4 regions of the uncultured Zoogloea sp. genome follow, and region 1 is predicted to be linked to each of the others. Evidence: predicted binding sites of a transcription regulator. Region 1 holds the regulator's gene; each other region holds the start of a gene.
The links. Region 1 encodes sigma-54, which starts transcription at its own class of promoters, with help from an activator protein. Its sites were predicted from a motif close to TGGCACGCTTNCTGCTNA; they were not measured.

Region 1 (5,534 bases):
GACAGATGGATGACAACAAGGCCAAGGCCCTCGCCGCCGCGCTTTCCCAGATCGAAAAGCAGTTCGGCAAGGGCTCGATCATGCGCCTGGGCGACGGCGAAGTCGAAAGCGACATCCAGACCGTCTCCACCGGCTCCCTGGGCCTCGACATCGCCCTCGGCATCGGCGGTCTGCCCCGCGGCCGGGTCGTGGAAATCTACGGTCCCGAATCGTCCGGCAAGACGACCCTCACCCTCCAGGTCGTCTCCGAAATGCAGAAGCTCGGCGGCACCGCCGCCTTCATCGACGCCGAACACGCGCTGGACGTCACCTACGCCCAGAAGCTCGGGGTCAATATCGGCGACCTCCTGATCTCCCAGCCCGACACCGGCGAACAGGCCCTCGAGATCGCCGACATGCTGGTGCGCTCCGGTGGCGTTGACGTGGTCGTGATCGACTCCGTCGCAGCCCTCACCCCGAAGGCCGAAATCGAAGGCGAGATGGGCGATCAGCTCCCCGGCCTGCAGGCCCGCCTGATGTCCCAGGCCCTGCGCAAGCTCACCGCCAACATCAAGCGCACCAACACCCTGGTCATCTTCATCAACCAGATCCGGATGAAGATCGGCGTGATGTTCGGCAGCCCCGAGACCACCACCGGCGGCAACGCCCTCAAGTTCTACGCCTCGGTGCGGATGGACATCCGCCGCATCGGCACCATCAAGAAGAACGACGAGGTGATCGGCTCCGAAACCAAGGTCAAGGTCGTCAAGAACAAGGTCGCGCCCCCGTTCCGCGAAACCCTGTTCGACATCCTGTACGGCGAAGGCACCTCCCGCGAGGGCGAGATCATCGACCTGGGCGTCCAGCACAAGTTCGTGGACAAGTCCGGCGCCTGGTACGCCTACAACGGCGAGAAGATCGGCCAGGGCAAGGACAACGCCCGCGAATTCCTCAAGAGCAACCCGCACATCGCCCGCGAGATCGAAAACAAGATCCGCGTCGCCGTCGGGCTGCCTGAGATGGCCGTGATCACGCCCGCCGCCCCCGCCGCGGCAGCCTGAACGTCTCCGGCAGGAAACACCGTCGTCCATGGCCACCAGTCTGCATGAGCGGGCCCTGCGCTGCCTGGCCCAGCGGGAGCATTCCCGCGCCGAGCTCGCCCGCAAGCTGGGCACCCTCGGCAGCGAGGAAGAGGTGAGCGCCGAACTCGACCGTCTGGTCGAGCTTGGCCTCCTCTCCGACGCCCGCTTCGCCGATGCCTACGTGCGCGCCAAGGCGGCCCGCTTCGGCGCCTCCCGGCTCAAGAGCGAGCTCGCCCGGCGCGGCGTCGACGCCGAGCAGATCGGCCTGGCCATTGCCGACAACTGTCCGGAAAGTGAATTCGAACGCGCCTGCGACATCCATCGCCGAAAGTTCGCCGCAGCACCGGCAGACGCGCGAGAATGGGCGCGCCAGGCGCGTTTTCTTCAAGGTCGCGGCTTCTCGACCGAAATCATTCGTAGAGTCCTGAAAGAACACCCCGGCGATGAGCCTGCTTAAAGTCAGCAACCTGCGCAAGAAGTACAAGGCCCGCACCGTCGTCCACGACGTCTCCTTCGACGTCGGCAGTGGCGAAGTGGTCGGCCTGCTCGGCCCCAACGGCGCCGGCAAGACGACCTGCTTCTACATGATCGTCGGCCTGGTGGTCGCCGATGGCGGCGAGATCACCCTCGACGACCAGGTGCTGACCCATCGCCCGATCCACCAGCGCGCCCGCCTCGGCCTGTCCTACCTGCCCCAGGAGATGAGCGTCTTCCGCAAGCTCACCGTGGCCGAGAACATTCAGGCCGTGCTCGAACTGCAGAAGCTCAGCAAGGCCGAAATGGCCGAACGCCTCGAACAGCTCCTCGGCGAGCTGGGCATCGAACACCTGCGCGACAACACCGCGATCTCCCTCTCCGGCGGCGAGCGCCGGCGCTGCGAGATCGCCCGCGCCCTCGCCTCCGACCCGCGGCTGATCCTCCTCGACGAGCCCTTCGCTGGCGTCGACCCGATCGCCGTGATCGACATCCAGAAGATCATCCGCTTCCTCAAGGAAAAGGGCATCGGCGTCCTCATCACCGACCACAACGTCCGCGAAACCCTCGGCATCTGCGACCGCGCCTTCATCATCAATGCCGGGGAAGTGCTGGCCAGCGGCCGCCCGGAAGACATCGTCCGGAATGAACAGGTCCGTCAGGTTTACCTCGGCGAGCACTTCCGGCTTTAAGGCATCATTGTTGTCATGAAGCCCAGCCTCCAGCTCAAACTCTCCCAACATCTCGCGCTCACCCCGCAGCTACAGCAGTCCATCAAGCTGCTGCAGCTATCGACCCTCGAGCTCAACCAGGAGATCGAGAAGATCCTCCTCGAGAACCCGATGATCGAGCGGGACGAGCCGGAATCGAACCTCGGCTCCAGCCGTCTCGAAGCCCCCGGCCCGGCCGCCCCCGCCGGCAGCGAGGCCGCCCATGAGCGCGAGCAGGAGCAGGCCCGCGAATCCGACCAGCGCGAGCGCGACACCGACCGGGAGTTCGACTTCGCCGAAGGCGGCGACTGGCAGGGCTCCGGCAGCGGCTCGCGGGACGATGATGACGACAACGATTTCCAGGATCTCCAGGCCACGGTCACCACCCTGCGCGACCACCTGGACGCCCAGATCGCCCTCACCCAGCTGTCCGACCGGGATCGCGCCCTCACCCGCTTCATGATCGAGGCCCTCGACGACGACGGCTACCTCAGCCAGGCCCTCGAAGACCTCCTTCCGCTACTCCCGCCCGAGCTCGAAGTGGATCTGGACGACCTCACGATCGCCCTGCGCCACATCCAGAGCCTCGACCCCTGCGGGATCGGCGCTGCCGACATCGGCGAATGCCTCGGCCTGCAGCTGCGCGCCCTGCCGCCCAGCCGCGAACGCGAGCTGGCGCTGGCCATCGTCGCCGAACACCTCGAACTCCTCGCCGCCCGCGACTACCTCAAGCTCAAGCGCGCCCTGCGCTGCACCGACGACGAGCTGCGCGAAGCCCACGCCCTGATCCTCGACCTCAACCCCCGGCCCGGCGCCCGCTTCGCCCAGTCCGACATCCGCTACGTGGTTCCGGATGTCATCGTCCGCAAGGTCCGCAACACCTGGGTTGTTAACCTCAACCCGGATGCGATGCCCAAGCTGCGCATCAACCAGCTTTATGCCCAGATCCTGCGGGACAACCGCGGCGCCAGTGGCTCCCTGTCCAATCACCTGCAGGAAGCCCGCTGGCTCATCAAGAACGTTCAGCAGCGCTTCGACACCATCCAGCGTGTGTCGCAAGCGATCGTTGACCGGCAGCGTCAGTTCTTCGATTATGGCGATGTGGCGATGCGCCCTCTGACACTGCGTGAAATCGCCGAACAGTTGGAATTGCACGAGTCCACCGTCTCGCGGGTGACCACCCAGAAGTACATGGCCACACCAAGAGGCATTTTCGAGTTCAAACATTTTTTCGGCAGTCACGTCGCCACCGACACCGGTGGGGCGGCTTCCTCGACGGCGATTCGGGCGCTGATTCGCCAGCTGGTAGCCGCGGAAGACAAGAAGAAACCCTTGTCCGACGCCAAGATTGCCGAGTTGTTGGGCCAGCAGGGTATCGTCGTGGCACGCAGGACCATCGCAAAGTGTCGCGAGTCCCTCGATATCCCGCCGGTCAGTCTGCGCAAAACCATCTGACAGAAAGGTAAGAACCATGAACCTCAACATCACGGGGCATCACGTCGAAGTTACGCCGGCCATCCGCGAATACGTCACCTCCAAGCTCGATCGCGTGATCCGTCATTTCGACAACGTCACCAGCGTCGGCGTGATCCTCTCGGTGGAAAAGCTGCGTCAGAAGGCCGAAGTCACCGTTCACGTGCGTGGCAAGGACATCCACGTCGAGAGCGAGGATGCCGACATGTATGCCGCCATCGACGCCCTGACCGACAAGCTCGACCGCCAGGTTCTGAAGTACAAGGACAAGGCCTCCGATCACGGCCATGACTCCCTGAAGCAGCACCTCGCCGAATCCTGATCTTCGGCCCCAAGTAATCCCCTTCTCCCCGGGACCGTTGTGGCTATAATGCGCCCCAACTGACACAACGGCCCCGGCGGCACCCGCCCCCGGATTTTCCAGATTCGTTCCCGGAAACCTGTCCCGGTCCCACCGCGTACAGGAGCGTCCCGCCCATGAACCTCATCGCCAAACTTCTGCCTCCAGCCAATGTGGTCGTCGGCCTCGAGGCGAGCAGCAAGAAGCGTGCTTTCGAGCAGGCCGGCCTGCTGTTCGAGAACAATCACGGCATCGCCCGGAGCACCGTCTTCGACAGCCTGTTTGCCCGCGAGAAGCTCGGCTCGACCGGTCTCGGGCAGGGCATCGCGATTCCCCACGGACGCATCAAGGGCCTCAAGGACGCGCTGGGCGCCTTCATGCGTCTCGCCGAACCCGTCCCCTTCGACGCCCCGGACGGCCGCCCCGTTTCGATGCTGTTCGTGCTGCTGGTGCCCGAACAGGCCAACGAACACCACCTGCAGCTCCTTTCCGAACTCGCCCAGATGTTCAGCGATCGCAGCTTCCGCGATCAGCTCCTGACCGCCCCGGACGCCCTCGCGGCCCACTCCCTCTTTGCCCAGTGGGGCAGCGATGCGCCAGACAACAGTAGCGCGGCTGTTTGACGACAACCTCGACCGCCTGAGGCTGCGCCACATCTGCGGCAGCCTCGACACCCGCATCTCGGTCTCCGAAGACCGCATCTGGCCCGCCGACATGGTCGGCCACCTCAACCTGATCCACCCCGACCGCCTGCAGATCCTCGGCTCGTCCGAGCTCGCCTGGGCCCGCCGCCAGACCCGCGACAAGGTGATCCACCATGTCCGCGAGATCCTCTCCTACGGCCCGCCAGCCATCATCGTCGCCGACGACGAAGACATCCCCAGCCTGATCCGCACCGTCTGCGCCAACGAAGACGTGGCCCTCTTCGCCAGCCCACTGCCGGCGGCCAACGTCATCGACCTGCTGCGCAGCTACCTGTCGCGCAAACTCGCCGAACGGGTCGCCCTGCACGGGGTGATGATGGACGTGCTGGGCCTGGGCGTGTTCATCACCGGGGATTCGGGCGCCGGCAAGTCCGAGCTCGCCCTGGAACTCATCTCCCGGGGCCATGGCCTGGTTGCCGACGACATCGTCGAGTTCTCCCGCATCGCCCCGACCGTCCTCGAAGGCCGTTGCCCGGCCCTGCTCCAGGACGTCATCGAAGTGCGCGGCCTGGGCATCCTCAACATCCGCACGATCTTCGGCGAGACCGCCTGCCGGCGGAAGATGAAGCTCAAGCTGGTGGTCCACCTCCAGCGCCGCCAGCCCGGCGACCAGGATCCCCTACGCCTGTCCCTCGAAGGCGAGCAGCAGCTCATCCTCGGCGTGCCGCTCCGCCGCGTCGTGCTGCCGGTGGCGGCCGGCCGCAACCTGGCGGTGCTCCTGGAAGCCGCAGTGCGCTCGACGATCCTGCTGCTGCGGGGCATCGACTCGACC
Region 2 (5,534 bases), on a different contig from region 1:
TGCTCTCCGGTGCGGCGATGCTCGGCGCCTTCTTCATCGCCACCGACTACGTGACATCCCCCAACACCGGCCCGGGGCAGATCGTCTTCGGGCTGTGCATCGGTCTCATCACCTGGATCATCCGCACCTGGGGTGGCTACCCCGAGGGCATGGCCTTTGCCGTGCTGATGATGAACGCCCTCACGCCGGTCATCGACCGCCTGGTCAAGCCGCGCATCCTCGGCCGCGACCGCAAGGGCAAGCCGCTGGAAATTCCGGCCAAGTAAGGGAGCGCCTGACCCATGAAACTGGACGAAATCCGCGAGCACATCGGCTACCAGCCGGTACTGCTCGGCATCGTGGCCCTGGTGGCGAGCGCCGCGCTGGCGATGGCTGCTGGCGCTACCGGCGAGGCCATCGCCGCCGCCGAAGCCAAGGACCTGCGGGATTCCCTCGCCGAGGTGCTGCCGGCCGGGCTGGCCGACAACGATTTCCTGAAGGACACGCTGGCCATCGACAAGGCCGGCAAGCCGGTGACGATCTACCGCGCCCGCCACGCCGGGGCCGTGAAGGCCGCGGTGTTTCAGGTGGCCGAGCGCGGCTACGCCGGCGAGATCAGCATCCTGATGGCCGTCGATGCCGAAGGCCACACCCTGGGCGTGCGGGTGCTCAAGCACACCGAGACCCCGGGCCTGGGCGACAAGATCGAGGTGAAGAAAGACCCGTGGGTGAAGGCCTTCGACGGCAAGTCCCTGGGTGATCCGGCCCCCGAGCGGTGGGGGGTGAAGAAGGACGGCGGCGTGTTCGACCAGTTTGCCGGCGCCACCATCACGCCGCGGGCGGTGGTCAAGGCGGTGAAGGGCGGGCTGGATTTTTATGCCGAGCACCGCACGGAAATCACGGGAGGCTGACATGAGCAACGACTACCGCAGCATCATCAAGGAAGGCCTGTGGGACCAGAACGTGGTGTTCTCCCAGCTGCTGGCCATGTGTCCGACCATGGCGGTCACCACCAGCGGCACCAACGGCCTGGGCATGGGGCTGGCGACCACCGCGGTGCTGGTGGTCTCCAACGTGCTGGTGTCGATGATCCGCCACACCGTCAGCTCCCAGGTGCGCATTCCGGTGTTCGTGGTGCTCATCGCCACCCTGGTGACGGTGGTGGACATGGCCATGAACGCCTGGCTGCACGATCTGTACAAGGTGCTCGGGCTGTTCATCGCGCTGATCGTGGTGAACTGCGCCATCCTCGGTCGCGCCGAGGCCTTCGCCGTCAAGAACGGGGTGGCCGCCTCAGCGGTGGATGGGCTGGCGATGGGGCTGGGCTTCACCGGCGCGCTCACCGTGGTGGGGCTGCTGCGGGAGTTCCTCGGCGCCGGCACGCTGTTCGCCCAGGCATCCAACCTGCTCGGACCATCGTTTGCCTTTCTTGAAATGAAACTGCCCGGCTATGGCGGCGCACTGCTGATGATCCTGCCGCCCGGCGGATTTGCCCTGCTGGGCTTTCTGCTCGCCGGCAAACGGGCGATGGAGCGGCGCGCCGAAGCCAGGGCGTCGGCGCGGGGCCGCGGGCTGGCCACGCCGTCGGCCGCTTGAGGAGATACAAAATGCAGATTGGCGTTGCCTACTCCGAACCCGGAAACCAGATCTGGGTGACCATCGAGGTGCCCGAGACGGCCACGGTGACGGATGCCATCAAGCGCTCGGGCATCCTTGACCAGTTCCCCCACATCGACCTCACGAAGCAGAAGGTCGGTGTCTTCGGGCGGCTGGTGAAGCCCGATGCGGCCCTGCGCCCGGGTGACCGGGTGGAGATCTACCGCGCCATCATCGCCGACCCGGAAACCGTGCCCCGGCGCGATCTCGCCGACGACTGACCTGCCTCGACCGGCCGGCCCGCCCGGCCGGTTTCATGTCGGCTCCCCGATTTTTCATTTGCCTTCGAGAATGCCGATGTCCACTCATCCTTCGCACCCACCCTCAACGGGCCGGGCGCTGCTGGCCCTCGGCCTGCTGCTCCCCGTGTCGGCCTTCGCGGCCGGCAGCCTGCCGTCCGTCGGCGGCATCCCGCTGGATTTCATCCTCTTCGCGCTCACCCTGCTGGGTGTGGCGCTGTTCCATAACGCCACCCTCTACGTGGCCCTTGTCGGCCTCGTCACCATCAGCGCCTACAAGGTGCTCATCACCGGCTTCAAGACAGGCGCCGGCGTGGCGGGCCTCGTCGGGCACCTGGGGCATGAATGGGTGACCATCGCCAACCTGTTCTGCCTGCTCACCGGCTTTGCGCTGCTCGCCCGGCATTTCGAGAAGAGCCACGTGCCGGTGATCCTGCCGCGCTTCCTGCCGGACGACTGGAAGGGCGGCTTCCTGCTGCTGGTGATGGTCTTCGTGATCTCCAGCTTTCTCGACAACATCGCCGCGGCGCTGATAGGCGGCGCGATGGCCCATCAGCTCTTCAAGGCCAAGGTGCATGTGGGCTACCTGGCCGCCATCGTCGCGGCGTCCAATGCGGGTGGCTCGGGCAGTGTGGTGGGCGACACCACCACCACCATGATGTGGATCGACGGGGTGAGCCCGCTGATCGTGGTGGATGCCTACGTGGCGGCGGGGGTGGCGCTGCTCATCATCGGCTACTTCGGTGCCCGTCAGCAGCACGCCTACTCGCCCATCCTGCGCCACGCCCACCAGCACACCCACGTGGACTGGGGGCGGATCTTCATCGTGCTGACCATGCTGGTGTTCGCGGTGGGGACTAACATCACCATCAACATCAAGTTTCCGGAGATGGCCGACGCCTTCCCCTTCATCGGTGTGGCTGTGTGGGCGGCGATCCTGCTGACCATCCCGGTGCGTCGCCACGACTGGGAGGTGCTGCCGGACACCATCAAGGGTTCGGTCTTCCTGCTGTCGCTGGTGCTGTGCGCCTCGATGATGCCGGTGGAGGAGCTGCCCGCCGCCTCGTGGCAGTCGGCCCTTGCCCTGGGCTTCGTGTCGGCGGTGTTCGACAACATCCCGCTCACCGCGCTGGCCCTGCGCCAGGGCGGATACGACTGGGGCTTCCTGGCCTACGCGGTGGGCTTTGGCGGTTCGATGCTGTGGTTCGGCTCGTCGGCCGGGGTGGCCCTGTCGAGCATGTTCCCCGAGGCCCGCTCGGCGGCCCAGTGGCTGCGCCACGGCTGGCACGTACCGGTGGCCTACGTGACCGGCTTCTTCATCATGCTCACGGTGCTCGGCTGGCACCCGGATGCCGACCACAACGCCCCGGCGCCGGTGGCGCTGGAGGCGCCCTTGGCGTCCCCCGCCAGCCACTGAGTACCTCCGCGCTTCTGCCTGAAGGCCGCTGCTCTGGCGGCCTTTGTCTTTGGTGGGGCGCTGTTGGGTTTGTACCGGCAGCGGGGTTTTGTCGGCTTTGCGACATGCGTGAAATGACCGTCAGGCCTTTAAAAACAGGGGTTTGGAGCTGGCACTCAAATTGCTGGTAGGTGCCTGAACCCTTGGAGAGGCCAGCATGAAAGCCAGCGAAATCCAGGCCCTGCTCGACGAGCCGGCCTGCAGCCACAACAAGAAGGAAAAGTCCGGGTGCGCCAAGCCCAAGCCCGGCGCCACCGCCGGCGGGTGTTCCTTCGATGGCGCCCAGATCGCGCTCCTCCCGATCGCCGACGTGGCCCACATCGTCCACGGCCCCATCGCCTGTGCGGGCTCATCGTGGGACAACCGGGGCACCCGCTCCTCCGGCCCCACGCTGTACCGCATCGGGATGACCACCGATCTCTCCGAGACCGACGTGGTGATGGGCCGCGGCGAGAAGCGCCTGTTCCACGCCATCAAGCAGGCCATCGACAGCTACTCGCCGGCCGCGGTGTTCATCTACAACACCTGCGTCACCGCGCTGATCGGCGACGACGTGGAGGCCGTCTGCCGCGCCGCCACCGAGCGCTGGGGCACCCCGGTGGTGCCGGTGGATGCGGCCGGCTTCTACGGCACCAAGAACCTGGGCAACCGGCTGGCCGGCGAGGCGATGTTCAAGCACGTGATCGGCACCCGCGAGCCCGAACCCGCCGCGCCCCGCGCCGACGGCCTGCCCACCTACGACGTGAATCTGATCGGCGAATACAACATCGCCGGCGAGTTCTGGCACGTGCTGCCGCTGTTCGACGAACTGGGTCTGCGCATCCTGTGCACCCTGTCCGGCGACGCGCGTTTCCACGAGGTGCAGACCATGCACCGGGCCAAGGTGAACATGGTGGTGTGCGCCAAGGCGCTGCTCAACGTGGCCCGCAAGATGGAAGACAACTTCGGCATCCCGTTCTTCGAGGGCAGTTTTTACGGCGTGCAGGACATGAACAACGCCCTGCGCGACTTCGCCCGGATCATTGGCGACGCCGACCTGATCGCCCGCACCGAGGCCGTCATCGCCCGGGAGGAGGCCAAGTCCCGCGCGGCGCTCGACCCCTGGCGCGAGCGCCTCAACGGCAAGCGCGTGCTGCTCTACACCGGCGGCGTGAAGTCCTGGTCCATCGTCTCGGCCCTGCAGGACCTGGGCATGAAGGTGGTCGCCACCGGCACCAAGAAGTCGACGGAAGAGGACAAGGCGCGCATCCGCGAGCTGATGGGCGACGACACCAAGATGATCGACGACGGCAGCCCCAAGGCGCTGCTGTCCACCTACCACGAGTACAAGGCCGACATCCTCATCGCCGGCGGCCGCAACCTCTACACGGCCCTCAAGGCGCGCATCCCCTTCCTCGACATCAACCAGGAGCGGGAATTCGGCTACGCCGGTTACGCCGGCATGGAAGAGCTGGCCCGCCAGCTGGCGCTGTCGATGGGCAGCCCGGTGTGGGCGTCGGTGCGCAAGCCCGCGCCGTGGGCTGCGAAGCAGGGCCCCGGCACCGTGCTGGCCGCCTGAAAGATGAACGACGCCCCCCGACGCGCCTGCGGCGTGGAGAGCCGGCTTTGCACAGCAGGCCCGTTCGGCAGGCATGGCGCGGTGCGCCATGAAATCCCTGCCTCACCCCCCCACTGGGGGGCTGGCCGGCCGCTTCGGAGCGGCCGCGCGCGGCCGGCCCAAGAGCCGTGCCTTCGTTTCATGTGTCGCGGGTTGCGCGACGCGCAGTGGAGAAACTGATATGGCTGAAATCGTCCAATCCAAGAAGGCGCTGGCGGTCAATCCGCTCAAGGTGAGCCAGCCGGTGGGGGCCTCGCTGGCTTTCCTCGGCCTGGGCCGGAGCCTGCCGCTGATGCACGGCTCGCAGGGCTGCACGGCCTTCGGCAAGGTGTTCTTCGTGCGCCACTTCCGCGAGCCGATTCCACTGCAGACCACGGCGATGGATCAGGTGGCCTCGATCATGGGCGCCGACGACAACGTGGTCGAGGGCCTGCGGGTGCTCTCCGAGAAGAGCAAGCCCGACGTGATCGGCCTCGTCACCACGGGGCTTTCGGAAACCCAGGGCACCGACATCCGCCGCACGGTGCGGATCTTCCGCGAGAAGCACCCGGAATACGCCGGAGTGGCGGTGGTGCCGGTGAACACGCCGGACTACGTGGGCTGCCTG
Region 3 (5,534 bases), on a different contig from region 1:
AGTTCATCGTCGAGTTGCCGGCCCTGGGCCGGACCGAAGAGATGGCGCCCGCCCTTGCGGCACAGGGAGAAGCTTGATGAGCATGGCAAAGATACTGGTCGTGGATGACGAGCCGTTCAATCTCGACATCGTGGCTGAATACCTGGACGGGATGGATTTCGAGCTGGTGATGGTCGAGTCCGGCGAGGCCGCGTGGGCCGAGCTGGAACAGCCCGATTCCACCTTCGATCTGGTCCTGCTCGACCGCATGATGCCGGGCATGGACGGCATCCAGGTGCTCACCCGCATGAAGGCCGACCAGCGCCTGCACTCGATCCCGGTGATCATGCAGACTGCGGCCACCTCGCCCGAGCAGATCCGCGAAGGCCTGGCCGCCGGCGCCTTCTACTACCTCACCAAGCCCTTCGAGGGCGAGGCCCTGCAGACCATCATCCGCTCGGCCCTCGACGACATGCGGACCCGCCGGGAGTTGAGCGCCAACCTGGCCGATCACGCGGTGGCGCTGGGTTTCCTGGGCGAGGGCGAGTTCGTCATCCGCACCCTCGACGAAGCCCACAAGCTCGCCTCCTTCGTGGCCCTTCTTGGCCCGCAGCCGGAAACCCTGGCGATGGGCCTGTCCGAGCTGCTGGTCAATGGCATCGAGCACGGCAACCTGGGCATCGACTTTGCCGAGAAGAGCCGGCTGCGCGAGGCCGACCGCTGGGAAGACGAAGTGGATCGACGGCTCGCGCTGCCCGAGAACCAGAAGCGGGTGGTGCGGCTGCGCGTCCTGCGCGATGAGGACCGCTGGGTTTTCGAGATCTCCGACGATGGCCCGGGCTTCGACTGGCGGCGCTTCCTCGATTTCGACCCGGAGCGGGCCTTCGCGCCCAATGGCCGGGGCATCGCCCTGTCGCGCCAGCTGTCGTTCTCGAGCCTGACCTACATTCCGCCCGGCAACGTGGTCATCGTGACCGTGCCCCGGGTGCACCGCGACAAGGCGGCCAGCCAGTAATGGCCCCGACGAACCGGAATCCGGCATGCCGCGAGGCGTGCCCCCGATCGAACTTCCAGGCGGCGGCGAGCGTCCGCTGCCTGCCAACGGTAGAGTGCTGCTGATGGCTGAAAATCCACTCCGGGTGCTCGTCGCAGACGATATTGCATCCAACCGAACCATCGTGGGGGCTTTCCTCGCCCACCTGAACTGCACGCCGATCTACGCCACCGACGGTGTCGAAGCGGTCGAGCTGTTCCGCATGGAATCCCCCGATGTGGTCCTGATGGACCTGATGATGCCGCGCATGGATGGCTTCGAGGCCATCAAGCAGATCCGCGCAATGGCCGACGACCACTGGGTGCCAATCATCATCCTGTCGGCCCTGTCGGGCGAGGGCGACATCGTGCATGGCCTGGAGATCGGTGCCGACGACTATCTGGCCAAGCCCTTGTCGTTCCCGGTGTTTGCCGCCCGCTTCAAGGCCCTGCGCCGGCTGCTCGACATGCAGCGCCGGCTCGCCGGATCGCTGGAGCAGGTGCGCGCGGTGGCCAACGGCGTGATCGACGGGATCATCTCGGCGGACGAGAAGGGCACGATCCTCTCCGTCAATCGTTCTGCCACCCAGATCTTCGGCTACACCGCCAACGAGCTGGTCGGCCAGAACCTGCGGATGCTGATGCCCAACCCCCACCGGGACAAGCACGACGAATACCTTGGCCGCTACCTGAGCACCGGCGAGAAGCACGTGGTCGGCCAGATCCGCGAGCTCTCCGGCGTGCGCAAGGACGGCACCGAGTTTCCGCTGGAGCTGGGTGTCTCCGACATCACCCTGCCCAACCGCCGGATGTTCATCGGCGTGGTGCGCGATGTCTCCGAGATGCGCCGCATCCAGCGCCAGCTGGCCGAGGACGCGGCGCGGCTGCAGCGCTACCACGACGAATCCGAGCGCGAGCAGGAGCTCGCCATGGCGATCATGGAGCGCCAGGTGCGTAGCGACTGGCTGCGCGACGGCGCCGTGCAGTACGCGGTGATGCCCGCGCGCAACTTCTCCGGCGACGTGGTGGCCGTGGCCCGCTCGCCCCAGGGGGCGCTCTACGCCATGCTGGCCGACGCCACCGGTCACGGCCTGGCGGCGGCGGTGAGCGTGCTGCCGGCCCTCGGCGCCTTCTACCGGGGCGCCGCGGCCAACCAGTCACTCACCGAGCTGGTGACCGAACTCAACGGCCTGCTGTGCGGCCTGCTGCCCAAGGGGCGTTTCGTGGCCGCATCGCTGGTGCGCCTCGAGGCGGGCACCCACAAGGGCCAGATCTGGGTGGGCGGCGTGCCCGACGTGCTGCGCATCGACGATGGCGGCAAGGTGGTGCAGCGCTTCATCTCCCGCCAGCTGCCGCTGGGCATCCTCCCTTCGGAAGAAGCGGGGATCAGCCACGAGGAGTTCGTCTGGAGCGAGGTGTCGCAGATCGTGCTGTGTTCCGACGGCCTCACCGAGGCGGAGAACACCAGCGGCGAAGCCTTCGGGATGCGTGGCCTGGAGGCGACGCTGCAGGGCTCGCCGCGCAGTGGTCGGGTCAGCCGGTTGCGTCAGGCGCTCAGCCGTCACCTGGGGCGCCAGGCCGCCGGCGACGACGTCTCGGTGCTGATCCTCGACTGCGCCGTGTAAGCCCCCGCCGTCGGGCGGCGCGGCGCAGGGCCGAAGCTGGCGTGCTTTTTGCTGAGGTAAGTCGGTACTCTTTAAGGTCCGAATTCCCATGCTACGAGTGCTGGTTGTCGATTCCTCCCGCGAGCGCGCCGCCGACGTCTGTTCGGCCATCGCGCTGGCCGGTCATCAGGTGGCGGCCGTGCTTTCCAGTGCCCTGGAGCTGTCCGACCAGGTGCTGAACACCAAGCCCGACGTGATCTTCATCCAGGCCGATTCCCCCAGCCGGGACACCCTGGAACACCTCGCGATCATGAACCGGGACTGCCCGCGCCCGGTGCTGCTGTTCTCCCAGGACGCCGACTCCGAGATGATCCGCCGTGCCGTGAAGGCCGGCGTGTCGTCGTATGTCGTTGATTCCGTGTCACCTGCGCGCCTGGACGCGGTGGTCGAGGTGGCCATCGCCCAGTTCGAAGCCTTTCAGCACATGCGCGCCGAGCGCGACGACGCCACCCGCAAGCTCTCCGAGCGGATCACCATCGACCGGGCCAAGGGTGTGCTCATGAAGGCCCGCGGCCTCGACGAGAACGCGGCCTACCACGCGCTGCGCAAACTGGCGATGGAGCGGGGCCGCAAGCTGGCCGACGTGGCCCAGGACGTGATCGACATGTCTAACCTGTTGCTGTGACGTAATCCGAAAGTGGTAGTTGCTCCGCGGGTGGGGCCTTGATTCGGGGCGGAGGCGCGGTGGCGGCTCCGCCCCGAATCCTTTTGAAACGCCCGCCGCACCCAATGGCCTGCCGTGCTGCGCGGCCGGATGATCCGGCGTGGTGCGAAATCGGCGGGTGTTGCACTGCAACAGTGCATCAGAAAGGGGTGATTCAACTACCCAAAAGGGGGTATGGATTCACCCAAAACAATCTTTGTTATACAAATCAATGAATTAAAAATACTGGCACGGTCCTCGCTAAATGTTGGTTGTCGGACCAACGGCGGCCCGACTTGATCAGGCGATCTCACTTGGACAAGGGCGTCCATCCCCTCGCGGGTTATTGCGGGGAGATGTGGCGCCCGTTTTTTTTGAATTTTCGATTTCACGATCAGGGGCGAGCGATGAGCAAGCAATTCGACGACAAGTTTCTTTCCCGCCGCGGCTTTCTCAAGGCTGGGGCTGGCCTCGGAGGTATGGCGGCAATGGGCACGATGATTCCTGCGGGTGGTGTGTGGGCTGCCGGTTCGGACAAGCCGGAGCTGGAAGAGGTGAAGATCGGTTTCATCCCGCTGACTGACTGTTCGTCGGTGGTGATGGCCTCGGTGATGGGCTTCGACAAGAAGTACGGCATCAAGATCACCCCCAGCAAGGAAGCCTCCTGGGCCGGCGTGCGCGACAAGCTCGCCAACGGCGAACTCCACGCCGCCCACGTGCTGTACGGCCTGGTGTATGGCCTGCACCTGGGCATCGGCGGCCCCAAGAAAGACATGGCCGTGCTCATGACCCTCAACAACAACGGTCAGGCCATCACCCTCTCCAACGGCCTCAAGGACAAGGGCGCGGTGGATGGCGCCAGCCTCGCCAAGGTGATCGCGAAGAAGGAAAAGGAATACACCTTCGCCCAGACCTTCCCCACCGGCACCCACGCCATGTGGCTGTACTACTGGCTGGCCGCCCACGACATCGACCCGTTCAAGGACGTCAAGAACATCGTCGTGCCGCCCCCGCAGATGGTCGCCAACATGCGCGTCGGCAACATGGACGGCTACTGCGTCGGCGAACCCTGGAACCAGCGCGCCATCGTCGACAAGATCGGCTTTACGGCCGTGACCACCCAGGACATCTGGACCGACCACCCCGAGAAGGTGCTGGGCTCCACCGCCGAGTTCGCGGCCAAGTACCCCAACACAGCCCGGGCGATGATCTGCGCGATCCTCGAAGCCTCCAAGTGGATCGACGCCAGCGCCGCCAACCGCTCGAAGACCGCCGAGACCGTCGCCGCCAAGAGCTATGTGAACACCGACGTGGATGTGATCCGCAGCCGGATGATCGGCCAGTACGAAAACGGCCTGGGCAAGAGCTGGTCCGAGAAGAACTACATGAAGTTCTACAACGACGGCCAGGTGAACTACCCCTACCTGTCCGACGGCATGTGGTTCCTCACCCAGCACAAGCGCTGGGGCCTGCTCAAGCAGGACGTGGATTACCTCGCCGTAGCCAAGGCCATCAACAAGACCGATCTCTACAAGCAGGCAGCCAGCATCGTCGGCGCGCCGGTGCCCAAGTCGGACTTCCGCACCTCCAAGCTCATCGACGGCGTGGTGTGGGACGGCAAGGACCCGAAGAAGTACGCCGCCAGCTTCAAGATCAAGGCCTGACCGGCGGGCGGGCCGGCACCACCGGCCCGCCACCCCAAACCCCGATTCAATCCCGCACGCAACCCGACAGGCTCACCCGCCGTCACGAAGATCACGGAGATCACCATGACCACTGCATCGCTAACGTCCGGCCTCGTTGCCGTCCGGCCCGAAGCCGAGTCTGCCCCGGTCGTCCGGGGTGAAGTCACCAAGACAGAGGATTCCAAGATGGGCGCCACGACCCACACCGACAAAGCCGCCGCCGCGCCCGCCAAGGCAGACGATTCCGTCTCCTTCGGCACCCACCTGGGCAACTTCGTCCGCAAGGTCATCCCGCCGCTGCTCGGCTTCGCGCTGGTGATCGGCGTGTGGGCGCTGGTGGCGATGAAATCCGCCGACTTCCCCGGCCCCGGCAAAACCTGGGACGCCGCTGTCGTGCTGTTCTCCGACCCCTTCTACAGCAACGGCCCCAACGACCAGGGCATCGGCTGGAACATCCTGTCGTCCCTCAAACGCGTCGCCATCGGCTTCGGCGTGGCCGCGCTGGTGGGCATCCCGCTGGGCTTCATCATC
Region 4 (5,534 bases), on a different contig from region 1:
GGCCTTGAGGTTGGCCATCAGCTTGTCGAAGAAGTAGCGCGACTTGTGCGCCGCCCACGAAGCCTCCAGGCCCCGCGCAGCGGTGCGGCCTAGGGTCGAGAAGATCGCCTTGAGGGGCAGGCCGAGATCCTTCAGCAGCTTGTCCACCGGCTCCTTGAACTCGGGGTTGTTCTGGGCGTAGCCGATGACGTAGCGCGACAGGGGGCCGACCTCCATCGCGTGGCCGCGCCAGCGGGGCGCCTTGATCCACGAATACTTGCCGGCTTCGTCCAGGTTCTCGATCTTGGTCTTGGTGCCCTTGGTGGCCTTGCCCAGCTCGAAGTTGGGTTCGGTGACGCCGTCCCACGGGTGCAGACCCTTGGTCTCGTCGGCGTACTTGTACCAGCTATGGGCCACGTGCTCCTGCACCTGCTCGGGGTCGCGCAGGTCAACCTCGTGCACCTTGGTGAGGTCGCCGTTGATGATGGCGCCGCGGGGCAGCAGCAGGTTCTTGGCGGAGTAGTCGTTGGCCACGTCCGGGATGTCGCCGTACGACAGCACGCACTGGCTCGACAGGCCGCCGCCGTAGGTCCAGTCCTTGTAAAAACTGGCGATGGCGACGAGATCCGGCACGTACACCATATCGATGAACTCGATGCAGCGGTCGATGATCGAGGAGATCAGGTTGAGCCGCTCCATGTTGATCGCGCCGACCGCGCCCGCACCTTCCATGTTGATCGCGCAGGGCACGCCGCCCACCAGCCAGTTCGGGTGCGGGTTCTTGCCACCGAAGATGGTGTGGATCTTGACGATCTCCTTCTGGAAGTCGAGCGCCTCCAGGTAGTGCGTCACCGCCATCAGGTTGGCTTCCGGCGGCAGCCGATAGGCCGGGTTGCCCCAGTAGCCGTTCATGAAGGGGCCGAGCTGGCCGGATTCGACGAACTTCTTCAGACGGTTCTGCACGTCGCGGAAGTAGCCCGGCGACGACAGCGGCCAGCTGGAGATGCTCTGGGCGAGTTCGGAGGTCTTCTTGGGATCAGCCTTCAGGGCCGACACCACGTCCACCCAGTCCAGCGCGTGCAGGTGGTAGAAGTGCACCAGGTGATCGTGAATCTGGAGCGCCAGCTGCATCAGGTTGCGGATGATGTTGGCGTTCTCGGGGATCTTGATGTTGAGGGCGTCTTCCACCGCGCGCACCGAGGTGAGCGCGTGGGTGCCGGTGCACACGCCGCAGACTCGCTCGGTGAAAGCCCACGCGTCGCGCGGGTCGCGGCCCTTCAGGATCACCTCCAGCCCGCGCCACATGGTGCCGGTGGAGACCGCGTTGCGGATCACATTATGTTCGTCGATGTTCACCTCGACGCGCAGATGGCCCTCGATCCGGCACACCGGATCGACCACCACGCGCTTGCCCGAGTTGTCGAGCTTGAAGCCCTGGGTTTCCAGCACCGTCATCATTTGTCTCCCGAATTCTTGTCGTCATGCTGCGAGCGGGCCCGCGCCAGCGCCGTCACCGCCGCGTGGGCAGCCACTGCCGCGCCCACCGCGCCGGCAGCCGTCGCGCCGATCTTGTCGGCATTGGACTCGACACCGAACTGATGGATGTCGGTCACCCGGTCGTAAAAGCTGCCCTTGTCCCAGAAGCCGTCTTCCGAGCTGCCGATGCAGCCGTGGCCGGATTGCACCGGCCAGCTCACGCCGCCGTTCCAGCGCATCGACGAGCAGGCGTTGTAAGTGGTCGGGCCCTTGCAGCCCATCTTGTAGAGGCAGTAGCCCTTGCGCGCGGCTTCGTCGTCCCAGTTCTCGACGAACTGGCCGGCGTCGAAGTGCGGGCGGCGGTAGCACTTGTCGTGGATGCGCTGACCGTAGAACATCTTCGGCCGTCCCTGGCGGTCAAGCTCGGGGATGCGGTCGAAGGTCAGCATGTAGGTGACGACACCGGTCATCACCTCGGCGATCGGCGGGCAGCCGGGCACGCGGACGATCGGCTTGTTGGTGATGACCTGATGCACCGGGGTCGCCCGGGTCGGGTTCGGCTTGGCGGCCTGCACGCAGCCGTAGGACGCGCAGGCGCCCCAGCTGATGATCGCCTTGGCGTCGGCGCAGGTTTCCTTCAGCACCTCAACAAACGGCCGGCCGCCGTGGATGCAGAACATGCCGTCCTCGTTGAGGGGCGGATTGCCCTCGACGGCCACGATGTAGTTGCCCTTGTACTTCTTCTTCACCTCTTCGATGATCGCCTCGGCCTGGTGGCCGGCGGCGGCCATCAGGGTGTCGTCGTAGTCGAGGGACAGCATCGACAACACCACGTCCTTGGTGAGCGGGTGCGCCGAGCGGATGAAGGATTCGGAACAGCAGGTGCATTCCAGCCCGTGCAGCCAGATCACCGGCGTGCGCGGCTTGGTCTCCAGCGCGTGGGCGATCTTCGGCACAAAGGCACTCCCCAGCCCCAGCGACGTGGCCGTCAGGCTGCAGAACTTCATGAAGCTGCGCCGGGTAATCCCCTGCCGGCGCAGCACCTCGTAAAATGTTTCGGTCATGGACGTCAGCCCTCCCCTCCTGGAACATCACGCCCGGATATCTTCTGATCTGCCGCGACGAAACCGGGCCGACAAGGTCGCGCAGCCTTGGGAGGAATTAACAAGAACCATGCCCAAACTGGCCGCGCGCCAAAAACCAGCCTGAGCAATGCCTTAGCGAATCCTGCCGGCGGTGACAAAAGCCCTTCCGGCAATACCGACAAGCCGATGACCAGCCAATCGGAAACCCACTAACCAGCCCTTCGACCCCAGATGACCACCGTCACCATCCACGCCGTCGATTTCGACGACCCGCGACAGACCGCCGATTTCCTGCTCCTCCTCGACCACTACATGCGCGGCCCCACCGGCAGCGGCAAGCCCATGGACGACGAGCTGCGCGCCCGCCTGCCGGACGCCCTGCGCGGCCGGCCGACGGTGCTGTGCCACATTGCCTACGTGAGTGATGAATCAGGAAGAACGCAGCCCGCCGGCCTGATCAACTGCGTCGAGGGATTTTCCACCTTCGCCGGCAAGCCGCTGCTCAACATCCACGACATCGTGGTGCACGAAGATTTCCGCCGACGCGGGATCGCCCGCGCCCTCCTCGCCCACGCCGAGACGGTCGCCCGGGAACGGGGCTGCTGCAAGCTGACGCTGGAGGTGCTGGAAGGCAACCGCGGCGCGCACCGGGCCTATCTGGAGTTCGGCTTTCAGGCCTACCAGCTCGACCCGGCGATGGGCGCCGCGATGTTCATGGAAAAGAAACTGGGCTGAGCCCGGCGGGCGGAAACGCCCTCAGAAGGCGACCCACTCTTCGAGCAGGCGGTATTCGCTGCCCCGCAGCCCCTGCTTGAAGCGGCCGTAGCCGTCAGACGACGAGTAGCCGCCCAGATCGAAGCGTTCGCAGCTGCGGACCTGCATCGCCAGCGCGGCGTTCCACATCAGGAAGTTGCCGGCCTTCTTCTGGCGCGCTTCGGGGCCGAACCAGCCGACGAAATACTCGGCGCTCCGGGCAAAGCGGAACACGATCATCCCGGCCAGAGGCTGGCCGTCGTGCAGCGCCCGGCACACGAAGACATCCTCCGGCGCCCGCTCCCGCAGCGCCCGCAGGAAGTCCGGCGACGTGCCGGCAAAGCCCTTGTCGCGCATGTTTTCCTGGTGACGGGCGAGCATCCAGTCGAAGGCGCAGGGCTTGTCGGAGATTTCAAACTCGAGCCCGCCCCGTTCGGCGCCGTTGAGCTGGGTGCGCCACGTGGAGGCGAGCCGCTTGCGCAAGGTGGCGGCGTCCTGGGTTAGATCCAGCACCGCCGAGCACCAGCCCGCCGTACCGCGAGCAATGAAACCAGCCTCCCGCAGCCACTGGCGATGCTCGTCCGATTCGGTGAGCCCCGGCGCCAGCACCAGCACGCCGCGCCGGCCGAAGCGCCAGCGCTTGCGCAGCGCCGCGTACACGGCGCGTACCTCCGCCTCCTGGGGCCGGAGCGCGAGGAACTGCGGCCCACGGTTGATCCGTGCCGCCACCGGCAGCCCCAGCAGACGCTTCACCAGCACCTGGCAGATCGCCACCGGCTGGCCGGCCTGCTCGAAGACCAGCCGCTCCACCTGCCAGCCGCCCGCCGCCTTGGCTTCGCCGTAGCCCCAGGCCTGGACGATCGCCGGCGCGGGCAGGCGCGCGAACAGCCGCTCCCATTCGTCGCGCCCCTCGACAGCACGGATCTGGCAGTCGTTCACGGACGCAAGCGGCAGCGACGCCAAGGAAAAATCGCAAGAACCATGCTTCATGGGGGATGGATTCGGGAAGTGGGCGGAGTCTACCTTCACATTTCACTGGCGCCCACAAAGCGTTTCACAACTCGACACAATCCTTTGGGATTTCGCACCCCATCAGGGCGAAATGCACACCGCCAAAAAGCAGAAAGCCCGGCACGGGGCCGGGCTTTCCTTGCAGCGCAGATCGAACCGATCAGCGCTGGACTTGCGTGACGTCGCGGACAGCACCGGTGTCGGCGCTGGTGGTGAGGGCCGCGTAGGCCTGCAGCGCGGCAGACACCACACGCTCCCGGCTCACCGGCTTCCAGCCACGGGCATCCTGGGCAGCCCGGCGGGCAGCCAGCACGTCGTCGGTCACCGCCAGATGGATGCGGCGGTTCGGGATGTCGATCTCGATCCGGTCGCCTTCTTCCACCAGGCCGATGGCACCGCCACAGGCGGCTTCCGGCGAGGCGTGGCCGATGGAAAGGCCGGAGGTGCCGCCCGAGAAGCGGCCGTCGGTGAGCAGCGCGCAGGATTTGCCCAGGCCCTTCGACTTGAGATAGCTGGTCGGGTAGAGCATCTCCTGCATGCCCGGGCCGCCCTTCGGGCCTTCGTAGCGGATCACCACCACGTCGCCGGCCACGATCTGGTCGGCGAGAATGCCGGCCACGGCGTCTTCCTGGCTTTCGAACACGCGGGCGCGACCGGTGAAGGTCCAGATGGACTCATCCACACCGGCAGTCTTCACGATGCAGCCCTTCTCGGCGATGTTGCCGTACAGCACGGCGAGGCCGCCGTCCTGGCTGAAGGCGTGGGCCTTGTCGCGGATCACACCGTGGCTGCGGTCGAGGTCGAGCTCGTTCCAGCGACGATCCTGGCTGAACGCCACCTGCGTGGGCACGCCGCCCGGCGCCGCCTTGAAGAAGTTGAACACGCCGGCATCGTGGGCCTTCATCACATCCCAGGTGGACAGCGCTTCGGCCATGGTCTTGCTGTGGACGGTGGGCAGATCGGTGTGGAGCAGGCCGGCGCGGCTGAGCTCGCCGAGGATGCCCATGATGCCGCCGGCGCGATGCACGTCTTCGATGTGCACGTCGGCCACCGCCGGCGCCACCTTGCACAGGCAGGGCACCTTGCGGGAGATGCGATCGATGTCCTTCATCGTGAAATCGACGCCAGCTTCCTTGGCCGCGGCCAGCAGGTGCAGCACGGTGTTGGTGGAGCCGCCCATGGCCACGTCGAGACTGATGGCGTTCTCGAAGGCCTTGAAGGAGGCGATGG

Region 2: the regulator sigma-54 is predicted to act here: its motif matches at 3,441-3,458, upstream of nifE (nitrogenase iron-molybdenum cofactor biosynthesis protein NifE).
Region 3: the regulator sigma-54 is predicted to act here: its motif matches at 3,566-3,583, upstream of Q0672_RS00770 (CmpA/NrtA family ABC transporter substrate-binding protein).
Region 4: the regulator sigma-54 is predicted to act here: its motif matches at 2,617-2,634, upstream of Q0672_RS20645 (hydrogenase small subunit).

Annotation. Positions count from the first base shown of each region.
Region 1 is NZ_CALAYQ010000024.1:27,805-33,338, reverse strand. Features, by position in the region: gene recA (recombinase RecA) at 6-1,040, shown strand; gene recX (recombination regulator RecX) at 1,069-1,518, shown strand; gene lptB (LPS export ABC transporter ATP-binding protein) at 1,505-2,227, shown strand; gene Q0672_RS02380 (RNA polymerase factor sigma-54) at 2,243-3,700, shown strand; gene raiA (ribosome-associated translation inhibitor RaiA) at 3,717-4,040, shown strand; gene ptsN (PTS IIA-like nitrogen regulatory protein PtsN) at 4,196-4,681, shown strand; gene hprK (HPr(Ser) kinase/phosphatase) at 4,650-5,534, shown strand, end outside.
Region 2 is NZ_CALAYQ010000129.1:11,408-16,941, reverse strand. Features, by position in the region: gene Q0672_RS14845 (RnfABCDGE type electron transport complex subunit D) at 1-266, shown strand, start outside; gene rsxG (electron transport complex subunit RsxG) at 282-890, shown strand; gene Q0672_RS14835 (electron transport complex subunit E) at 892-1,575, shown strand; gene Q0672_RS14830 (RnfH family protein) at 1,587-1,856, shown strand; gene Q0672_RS14825 (citrate transporter) at 1,933-3,291, shown strand; gene nifE (nitrogenase iron-molybdenum cofactor biosynthesis protein NifE) at 3,488-4,888, shown strand; gene nifN (nitrogenase iron-molybdenum cofactor biosynthesis protein NifN) at 5,109-5,534, shown strand, end outside.
Region 3 is NZ_CALAYQ010000010.1:13,766-19,299, reverse strand. Features, by position in the region: gene Q0672_RS00790 (PAS domain S-box protein) at 1-77, shown strand, start outside; gene Q0672_RS00785 (response regulator) at 83-994, shown strand; gene Q0672_RS00780 (SpoIIE family protein phosphatase) at 1,098-2,636, shown strand; gene Q0672_RS00775 (ANTAR domain-containing response regulator) at 2,725-3,300, shown strand; gene Q0672_RS00770 (CmpA/NrtA family ABC transporter substrate-binding protein) at 3,726-4,982, shown strand; gene ntrB (nitrate ABC transporter permease) at 5,088-5,534, shown strand, end outside.
Region 4 is NZ_CALAYQ010000190.1:25,661-31,194, forward strand. Features, by position in the region: gene Q0672_RS20640 (nickel-dependent hydrogenase large subunit) at 1-1,434, opposite strand, end outside; gene Q0672_RS20645 (hydrogenase small subunit) at 1,434-2,519, opposite strand; gene Q0672_RS20650 (GNAT family N-acetyltransferase) at 2,772-3,275, shown strand; gene Q0672_RS20655 (GNAT family N-acetyltransferase) at 3,297-4,232, opposite strand; gene ilvD (dihydroxy-acid dehydratase) at 4,465-5,534, opposite strand, start outside.